DNA from 3 places in the Clostridium sp. AF36-4 genome. Region 3 is predicted to be linked to each of the others. Evidence: predicted binding sites of a transcription regulator. Region 3 holds the regulator's gene; each other region holds the start of a gene.

Region 1 (3,287 bases), on a different contig from region 3:
ACATCCCATTCCACCACCGATACAAAGTGTTGCAAGACCTTTCTTTGCATCGCGTTTCTGCATCTCATGAAGCAATGTAACAAGGATACGGCATCCACTTGCTCCAACCGGATGTCCAAGTGCAATTGCACCACCGTTTACATTCAATTTGCTAAGGTCAAATCCAAGGTCACGGCCTACTGCTACAGACTGTGCTGCAAATGCCTCGTTTGCCTCAATCAAATCAAAGTCATCAATGCTCATGCCTGTTTTAGCAAGAACCTTCTTTGTAGAAGCGACCGGTCCAATACCCATGATTTTTGGATCCACACCGCCAAGAGCACCGGCTACAAATGTTGCCATTGGTGTTACACCAAGCTCTTTCGCTTTTTCTTCGCTCATTACTACGATAGCAGCTGCACCATCATTAATACCGGAAGCGTTACCAGCTGTTACCACGCCGCCTTCTTTACCGGAGCAGCATCTAAGACCGCTAAGGCTCTCAGCTGTTGTACCAGGACGTGGTCCCTCATCGGTATCAAATACGATTGTTTTCTTTTTAGACTTGATTTCAACAGGAACAATCTCATCTTTGAATTTACCTGCAGCAATAGCAGCTTCACATTTCTGCTGGCTGTTTGCAGAAAACTCATCCAACTCTTCGCGAGTAATTCCGTACTGCTCTGCTACGTTCTCAGCAGTAATCATCATGTGATACTGATTGAAAGCATCCCACAATGCATCGTTTACCATGGTATCCACAAATTTACCATTGTTCATACGGTAACCAAAACGAGCATTCATAGCTGCGTAAGGAGCCATGGACATGTTCTCCATACCACCGGCAACAACAATATCAGCATCTCCTGTCTGAATCATCTGAGCTGCCATATTTACACAGTTCAAACCTGAACCACAAACAACGTTTACAGTAACTGCTGTTGTCTCGATTGGAAGACCAGCACCGATGGATGCCTGACGAGCTACGTTCTGACCAAGACCTGCCTGGATTACACATCCCATGTAAACATGGTCAACGGCATCCTTTGGCACGCCTGCTCTCTTAAGAGCCTCCTCAATAACGATAGAACCTAATTTTGGTGCTGGAGTTGTGCTTAATGCACCACCCATTTTACCAATTGCCGTACGGCAAGCACCTGCTAATACAACTTTCTTAGACATGAATATATCCTCCTTATAAATTTTTTACTAATACTACTTAATTTATCATCACTGCTTTCGCAGTTTCTGATCATACTTTTCTCTGAATGCCTTCTGAACAACTTCCGGCACCAGTTTCGATACATCCGAGCCATAAAAAGCAACTTCTTTCGCAATGGTGGAACTTAGGAAAGCATACTCAAGACTCGTAGTAAAAAACATCGTATCAATCTCCGGCTCAATGCTGTGATTAGTCTGTGCAATCTGCATCTCGGATTCAAAATCCGTCACGGCACGGAGACCGCGGATAATCAGCTTTGCATCATTTTGTTTGGCAAAATCAATTGTCAATCCGGTAAATGTTAAAACCCTCACATTTGGAAATTCTTTCGTGGTCTGCTTTAACAGTTCTACACGCTCTTCCCTTGTAAATAAAGGCGTTTTTTCCTGATTCACAAGCACTCCGATAATCAATTCATCCACTACTTTGGATGCTCTCTTAATAACATCTAAGTGCCCATATGTAACGGGATCAAAACTACCCGGATATATTGCTTTTATCATATCTTTTTCCTATCTGTAAATCAAACTACAATTTACCACTTTTTATGATTCAATCCTTACTCATAATAACAAACGAAAACGATATTGTCAACAATTTAACAAACTTTTTCCATGAACATTTTGTGAACCGACTGGCTACTTGACCGCACCATGCGATAATGCTAAAATAAACATATTGCAAATATAGTTACCAGAATGGAGGTTTTACCAGATATGAACGAATTATATAAGAGTAAACTTGTGACTGCCAAAGAGGCAGCCGAAGTGGTAAAGTCAGGAAACTGGGTGGATTACGGCTGGACCGTGACAACACCTGTGGATTTCGACAAAGAACTTGCCAAACGTCTGCCGGAGCTTCACGATGTGAACTTCCGTGGCGGTATCCTGATGTGGGAACCGGAGATTTTCAAAATTGAAGATCCGGCTGCACACATGACATGGAACTCCTGGCACATGAGCGGAATCGAAAGAAAAGCTGTTGCAAAAGGATTTTCTTTCTACTCTCCAATCCGCTATTCGGAACTGCCACGTTATTACCGTGATTTAGAAAATCCTGTGGATATTGCTGTTATGCAGGTAGCACCGATGGATGAACACGGATACTTTAACTTTGGACCAAGTGCTTCCCATTTGGGAGCTGCCTGCGAGCGCGCGAAAACCATTATCGTTGAGGTAAACAAAAACATGCCACGCTGTCTTGGCGGATTTGAAAATGGAATTCATATTTCTAAAGTAGATATGATTATCGAAGGATCAAACTCACCAATCGCAGAAATGGGCGGCGGTGCTGCAGCAACAGAAGTTGACCACGCAGTAGCAAGACAGATCGTTGCGCAGATTCCAAACGGTGCCTGCCTTCAGTTGGGAATTGGCGGTATGCCAAACGCTGTCGGCTCACTGATTGCTGAATCCGATTTAAAAGATCTTGGTGTTCACACCGAAATGTATGTCGATGCTTTTGTTGACATTGCAAAAGCCGGAAAAATCAATGGTTCTAAGAAAAACTTAAACAAAGGCCGTCAGGTATACGCTTTTGCTGCCGGCACAAAGAAATTGTATGACTATTTGGATAACAATCCGGAATGTATGAGTGTTCCTGTCGATTATGCCAATGAAATTGATGTCATTTCCGCACATGATAACTTCATTTCAATTAACAATGCTGTTGACATTGATTTGTTTGGACAGGTTAATGCTGAATCCGCCGGCATAAAAAATATCAGTGGAGCAGGCGGCCAGCTTGATTTCGTATTAGGTGCTTATAAATCAAAAGGCGGAAAGAGCTTTATCTGTCTCTCTTCTACCTTTAAAAATAAGCAGGGCGAAGTACAGTCCCGTATCCGCCCAACTTTAGCAAACGGTTCCATCGTTACCGATACCCGTGCAAACACAATGTATGTCGTAACCGAATACGGTATGGTAAACTTAAAAGGACTCTCCGGCTGGCAGAGAGCTGAAGCATTAATCGGCATCGCTCATCCGGATTTCCGTGATGAATTGATTAAAGAAGCTGAGAAGATGCATATATGGCGTAGAAGTAATCGATGATTAATCTTTTTGGGGGCCGGTAATTAAAAAGAAAA
Region 2 (3,287 bases), on a different contig from region 3:
CTATAGCCAAACAACATGGGACAACACCAAGCAGAGTAGAACGAGCAATACGACACGCAATTGAAGTGGCGTGGAGCCGCGGAAAAGTGGATACAATTGATGAATTATTCGGATATACGGTTCATAATGGAAAAGGAAAACCGACAAATTCGGAGTTTGTAGCGCTAATTGCGGACAAGATACGGTTAGAACAGAAAATGAAAGCCTAAAAAAATCTTTTCACCGCTCCCTTTTTAGTGTATAATAATACCAATATGATTTTGTGTCAAAAAGAAAGGGGAGAAGGATATTGAAGAAAGTATTATTTGTTGCTTCTGAATGTGTTCCTTTTATAAAAACCGGTGGATTGGCAGACGTTGTCGGTTCACTTCCAAAGTATTTTGATAAGAGTAAATATGATGTACGGGTTATGATTCCAAAATACACTGCGATACCGGAAGAGTATAAAAACCAGATGCATTATATCACGCATTTTTATCTGGAACTTGCATGGCGTAAGCAGTATGTCGGTGTGTTTGAAATGGAATTAAACGGTGTTAAATTCTATTTTCTTGATAATGAATTTTATTTTAGCGGCAGCAAGCCTTATGGAGAAATTTATCAGGATATTGAAAAATTTGCCTTTTTTGACAAAGCGGCGTTATCAACACTGCCTGTGATTGATTTCCGCCCGGATATTATTCACTGCCATGACTGGCAGACGGGGCTGATTCCGGTATATCTGCATGATGCATTCCAGCAGAGCGAATTTTACCGTGGAATTCAGTCAATTATGACGATACATAACTTGAAATTTCAGGGTGTCTGGGATAAAAAGACAGTTATGGATACGGCAGGGCTGGATGCATACTATTTTACACCTGATAAATTGGAAGCCTTTGGGGATGCCAATTATCTAAAGGGTGGTCTCGTTTACGCAGATCAGATTACGACTGTAAGTGATACCTATGCAGAAGAGATTAAGACACCGTTTTATGGAGAAAAATTAGATGGTCTGATTAATGCGAAGTCAGGGTGTTTGACCGGAATTGTGAATGGCCTTGACTACGATGAGTATAATCCGGCAAAGGATCCACTTATTTATGCAAATTATGATGCAAGAACATTCCGCAAAGAAAAAATTAAAAATAAGCGCGGCCTTCAGAAAGAACTTGGTCTTTCGCAGGATGATAAGAAGTTTATGATTGGTATTGTGTCAAGACTGACCGACCAAAAGGGCTTTGATTTGATTGACTATGTAATCGAAGAAATCTGTGCAGAAGATACACAGCTTGTGGTACTTGGTACCGGAGAGGAAAAGTACGAAAATCTGTTCCGTCATTTTGCTTGGAAATATCCGGACCGTGTATCGGCGAACATTTACTATTCCAATGAGCGTTCGCACAAAATTTATGCAGCCTGCGATGCCTTTTTGATGCCATCACTCTTTGAACCGTGCGGATTAAGCCAGCTGATGAGTCTTCGATATGGCACGGTTCCGATTGTAAGAGAGACCGGCGGACTTAAAGATACGGTAGAGCCTTATAATGAATATGAGAGCAAAGGAACCGGTTTCTCATTCAGCAATTACAATGCACATGAGATGCTTAATACCATCCGCTATGCAAAAGATGTCTATTATAATAGAAAGAGAGAGTGGAATAAGATTATCGACCGCGGGATGGCAATGGATTTTTCATGGAAGAATTCAGCGAAAAAATATGAGCAGTTGTATGACAGAATGTAAAAAAATACAAATTATTTGAATTTACTCTTGAATTTTATTACGGAATTGGGTAGAATAGGTTCTAGAAGTTTGTATATTTTTTAACAAACCAAAATTTTAACTATTTTTAGGAGGAAATATCATGTCAGTAAAAGTAGCGATTAACGGATTTGGACGTATCGGACGTCTTGCATTCAGACAGATGTTTGGTGCAGAAGGTTATGAAGTAGTAGCAATTAACGATTTGACAAGCCCTAAGATGCTTGCACACCTTTTGAAGTATGATTCTTCTCAGGGTAAATATGAGAAAGCAGATACTGTTTCTGCAAGTGATGATTCCATCACAGTAGATGGTAAAGAGATTAAAATCTATGCTTTCCCGGATGCAAACAACTGCCCATGGGGTGAGCTTGGTGTAGACGTAGTTTTGGAGTGCTCCGGATTCTATACATCCAAAGAAAAAGCACAGGCTCATATCAATGCAGGTGCTAGAAAAGTTGTTATCTCTGCTCCAGCAGGAAATGACCTTCCTACTATCGTATATAACACAAACCACGAGACATTGAAAGCAGATGATACAATCATCTCCGCAGCTTCTTGTACAACAAACTGCCTTGCTCCTATGGCAGATGCATTGAACAAATATGCTGCAATCCAGTCTGGTATCATGGTTACAATCCATGCTTACACAGGTGATCAGATGACTCTTGATGGTCCTCAGAGAAAGGGTGACCTCAGAAGATCTCGTGCAGCAGCAGTAAACATCGTTCCTAACAGCACAGGTGCTGCAAAAGCTATCGGTCTTGTAATTCCTGAGTTGAATGGTAAATTGATTGGTTCTGCTCAGCGTGTTCCTACACCTACAGGTTCTACAACAATTTTGACAGCTGTAGTTAAAGGAAAAGACATCACAGTAGATGGTATCAATGCCGCTATGAAAGCAGCAGCTACAGAGTCCTTCGGATACAATGAAGACGAAATCGTTTCTTCTGATATCGTAGGAATGAGATTTGGTTCTCTCTTCGATGCAACTCAGACAATGGTTTGCAAAGTTGACGATGACACATACGAAGTACAGGTTGTATCTTGGTATGATAACGAGAACTCTTATACAAGCCAGATGGTTCGTACAATCAAATACTTCAGCGAGTTAGCATAAGTCTTGATTTAGGACAAGGTTTGAAATTGATCCCAAAAAGGGTCCGGTCGGTTGGACCGGACCCTTTTTCATAGAAATAATTAAAATGGAGGTTTGTTATGTTAAATAAAAAATCAGTAGATGATATTAATGTAAAAGGTCAGCGCGTGTTAGTACGCTGTGACTTTAACGTACCACTTCAGGATGGTAAGATTACAGATGAAAACCGTCTGGTAGCAGCACTTCCTACAATTAAGAAGTTGATTGCCGATGGCGGTAAAATTATTCTTTGCTCCCACCTTGGTAAGCCAAAAGGAGAGCCGAAACCGGAACTTTCTTTAGCACCGGTTGCTGTTCGTCTTTCTGAGCTTTTGGGACAGGAAGTAAAATTTGCAGCAGATGATAACGTAGTTGGTGAAAATGCAAAAGCTGCTGTTGCTGCTA
Region 3 (3,287 bases):
ATAATAGTAAGCATCTGCCTGTGCAAAATCAACGCTTTTCCTTGGAAATCCAATATCCGCCACATAAACTTTTCCGGCATATTCACACCCCGGATACAAAACAAGCCCGGTTTTGTTCACGCCAAAGGTAATCGTCGCTTCAGCCTGTACGGCACAGCCTAGCACTTTCGCACTTTTTGCATGAATACCGGACGGAATATCTAATGAATAAACCGTCACGCCACTTTGATTCATATCTAAAATAACCTGTTCATACACACCGGTTACTTCTCTGGAAAGTCCGATTCCAAAGACGGCATCAATTAAAATGTCGTATTCATCCATCGAAACAAGTGAATAGGTAAGAATCGGGACGTCACATGCCGAAGCAATTACAAGCTGTGTTTTCATTTCTTCTGACATATGTTCCGAATTTCCTACGACTGTAACTGCCGCCTGATATCCCATTTCATGTAAGATACGTGCCACACAGACGCCGTCACCGCCATTGTTTCCAATTCCACATACACATAAAAAAGTATCCGATGGTCCGGCTTTCTCCAAAAGGACGGAAACCACCGACATCGCCGCCTTTTCCATCAAAACAAGACTTGGCATCCCCATTGTACCAATAGCATGGGTGTCAATTGCTTTCGCCTGTTCACCGGAATACATCTCTTTCATAAAAGTCCCTTCTTTCTATTCTTTTACATCGTCTGCCACAGCAATCACAAATGCCGTCGCAACTTCCTTTGTATTTGTGATAGAAATCTTCCAATCGGTAATCCCCATTTCTTCTGCTTTTTTTCTCGCCGCACCATAAAGTGTAACATAGGGGGCGCCGCTTTCTCTTCGCAGAATTTCCACTTCACAGGCATCAATGCCCGCAAAGCCGGTACCAAATGCTTTTACTACCGCTTCTTTCCCGGCAAAATCAGAAGCACCTCTCCTTTTTGCGTGTTCCATCTCCGCCCGTTCCTTTTCCGTAAAAATGCGATGGACAAAATACTCTTTTTCCATCGCTTTTACAACACGGGAAATCTCAATGGAATCTACACCAATTCCAAGTATCATTCTTTTCCCTTCCTTTTATCATATAAATTCATTACATCATGACCTAACAACCCATGCATTAAAGAATAGGCACTGTCCATACTCTCCTCTAAATCATCTTTCCATTCCGTTTTCTCACGGAGGGAAATACGGAGTTCTTCAATTTCCTGCTTTACAATTTTTAACTGCTCATCTCCATTTGCCAGACGCTCAAAACAATAATGTGCCCCTGTAGCAAGCAGTTCTTCATTTGCCTTTTTTATCATTCTCGGAAGTTCAATCAATTCATCTGATTCCGTCTCTATCCGCTCTTTGATTTCCAAAAGAAGACGCTGCTGGTTTTTCTTCTTCTTATCACGTAAAGGCTCTGCATCATTCATCCCAGCCACAATGCCTTCCATCAATTTCTTTTTCGTCTTTTTTAAATCTTTGATGTCATTTACTAAATACCCCTGCCTTTTGAGCAGTTCATTTAATTTCTCCTCAAGCTGAATAATCTCAGCCGGTTTTTCTCCCTGCGGAAACAAGGTATGCCAGCGACGGTCCAACACTAGAATAGGAACCTTTTTCCCTTTTAAAGCTTCTCTCACCAGCGTTTCAAATTCTAAGTCTCGTCGTTTCATACCATTCCTCCTATTCCGGTAAGTTAGAAATATTGTAGGAAAGCCGCATCAAACTTTCTGCCAGATGTACATTTTCAACCGCAATATTTCCCGGAAGATTCAAATCGGTGGCCGCAAAATTCCAAAATGCACTAACACCATACTGTACAAGCTGTTTCGCCACTGCCGGTGCAATTGATTTCGGCAGCGTAAGTGCTGCAATATCTACCGTATGTCCTTTTACATATCCTTCTAAGTCTTTCATGTCATAAACCATCGTATGACCAATCTTTTTGCCAATCTTATCCGGACTGACATCAAAAACTGCTGATACCACAAATCCTCGTTTTTCAAAACCGGCATAATTGGCAAGTGCATGCCCTAAGTTACCGGCACCAAGAATAATGACATGGTAATCCCTGTCAAGTCCCAAAATTTTACCTATTTCATTTTTCAAATAAGGAACATTATAACCATATCCCTGCTGACCAAAACCGCCAAAATTATTAAAATCCTGTCGGATTTGAGATGCTGTCACTTTCATTTGCTTACTTAACTCCCCGGATGAAATACGCTCAATTCCGTTATCCAATAATTCGCTTAAATATCTATAATACCGCGGCAAACGCTTAATTACTGCCGCTGAAATCTTTTTATCTGCCACAAAAGTATCCTCCAACGAAAATAAAAAGTACAAATCAGCCATAAAAAAAGCTGTCTGTACTTATTATAATGGAATGTTAAAAATTAGTCAATCTCCAATGTCCGCAAATGTTTCCATTTTCCCTTCTCAAACGGCTCCGGAATCAGGCAGGAAGACAAACGCAGGCATTTTAATCTGCGAAATTGATATAAAACCTCAATATGTTTTAACTCCAATGGCTTAAACTCATCAAATCCTGCTATCTCTATCACTTCAAGATTCGGAAATTCGCAGAGTGCATTTAAATCAAAGGACTCTTTTGTAATCTTCCACAAAGAAACTTTTTTAACTTTCTTTTTTTCTTTTTTCGAAAGCCAGTTCCTTTTGCCTTCTTCATTGCGCTCAATGCGACTGATTGCCTCTTCTCCGTAATAAATTCGATTGATACACATAGTAACCACCCTTTCCTTTTTTTGGTGTTCATAAAATAAGACGATTGAAAACGGCAAAATGTTGCAAAAAAATTAAAATTATTATAAAATATGTTTTTGTTAGAAGTTTTTTGGAGGATTCAATCATTATGATATTAGCATGCAATCATATTTCAAAGGCATTTGCAGACGAAACCGTTTTGTCAGATGCTGTTTTTCATATAAATGAAGGTGAACGCGCTGCCATCGTAGGAATTAACGGTGCCGGCAAAACAACACTGCTGCGAATCATTGTCGGTGAACTTCCGGCAGATTCCGGTGAAATTGTAACAGCTAAAGGAAGTACCATCGGCTATCTCCCACAGCAGCAGGGATATCACTCAGACAAAACAATTTATGAAGAATTATTGGCTGTCAAATCGGATGTCATTGAAATGGACGAAAAAATCCGTGCAATGGAGCAGCAAATGACAACTTTAGAAGGTGCCGAATTAGAGCGTGTGTTAAACCAATACCATAAGCTGCAAACGGCTTTTGAAGATGGTGAAGGATATACTTACAAAAGTAAAGTTCTCGGCG

The links. The regulator Rex, encoded in region 3, represses fermentation and respiration genes when NADH is low (regulators of the CRP and FNR family bind a similar motif). The targets are predictions, from matches to a motif close to ATTGTTAANNNNTTAACAAT.
Region 1: coaD (pantetheine-phosphate adenylyltransferase) is a predicted target of Rex. The motif match lies at 1,788-1,807, and genes of this name have one in related genera.
Region 2: gap (type I glyceraldehyde-3-phosphate dehydrogenase) is a predicted target of Rex. The motif match lies at 1,795-1,814, and genes of this name have one in related genera.

Annotation. Positions count from the first base shown of each region.
Region 1 covers NZ_QTVH01000003.1:53,030-56,316, forward strand. The annotation lists gene DW005_RS02395 (acetyl-CoA C-acetyltransferase) at 1-1,161, opposite strand, end outside; gene coaD (pantetheine-phosphate adenylyltransferase) at 1,210-1,704, opposite strand; gene DW005_RS02405 (butyryl-CoA:acetate CoA-transferase) at 1,918-3,252, shown strand.
Region 2 covers NZ_QTVH01000006.1:2,712-5,998, reverse strand. The annotation lists gene spo0A (sporulation transcription factor Spo0A) at 1-209, shown strand, start outside; gene glgA (glycogen synthase GlgA) at 290-1,726, shown strand; gene gap (type I glyceraldehyde-3-phosphate dehydrogenase) at 1,848-2,864, shown strand; gene DW005_RS04500 (phosphoglycerate kinase) at 2,963-3,287, shown strand, end outside.
Region 3 covers NZ_QTVH01000008.1:7,556-10,842, reverse strand. The annotation lists gene DW005_RS05805 (NAD(P)H-hydrate dehydratase) at 1-663, opposite strand, end outside; gene acpS (holo-ACP synthase) at 679-1,053, opposite strand; gene DW005_RS05795 (hypothetical protein) at 1,050-1,655, opposite strand; gene DW005_RS05790 (redox-sensing transcriptional repressor Rex) at 1,666-2,298, opposite strand; gene DW005_RS05785 (hypothetical protein) at 2,382-2,729, opposite strand; gene DW005_RS05780 (ABC-F family ATP-binding cassette domain-containing protein) at 2,858-3,287, shown strand, end outside.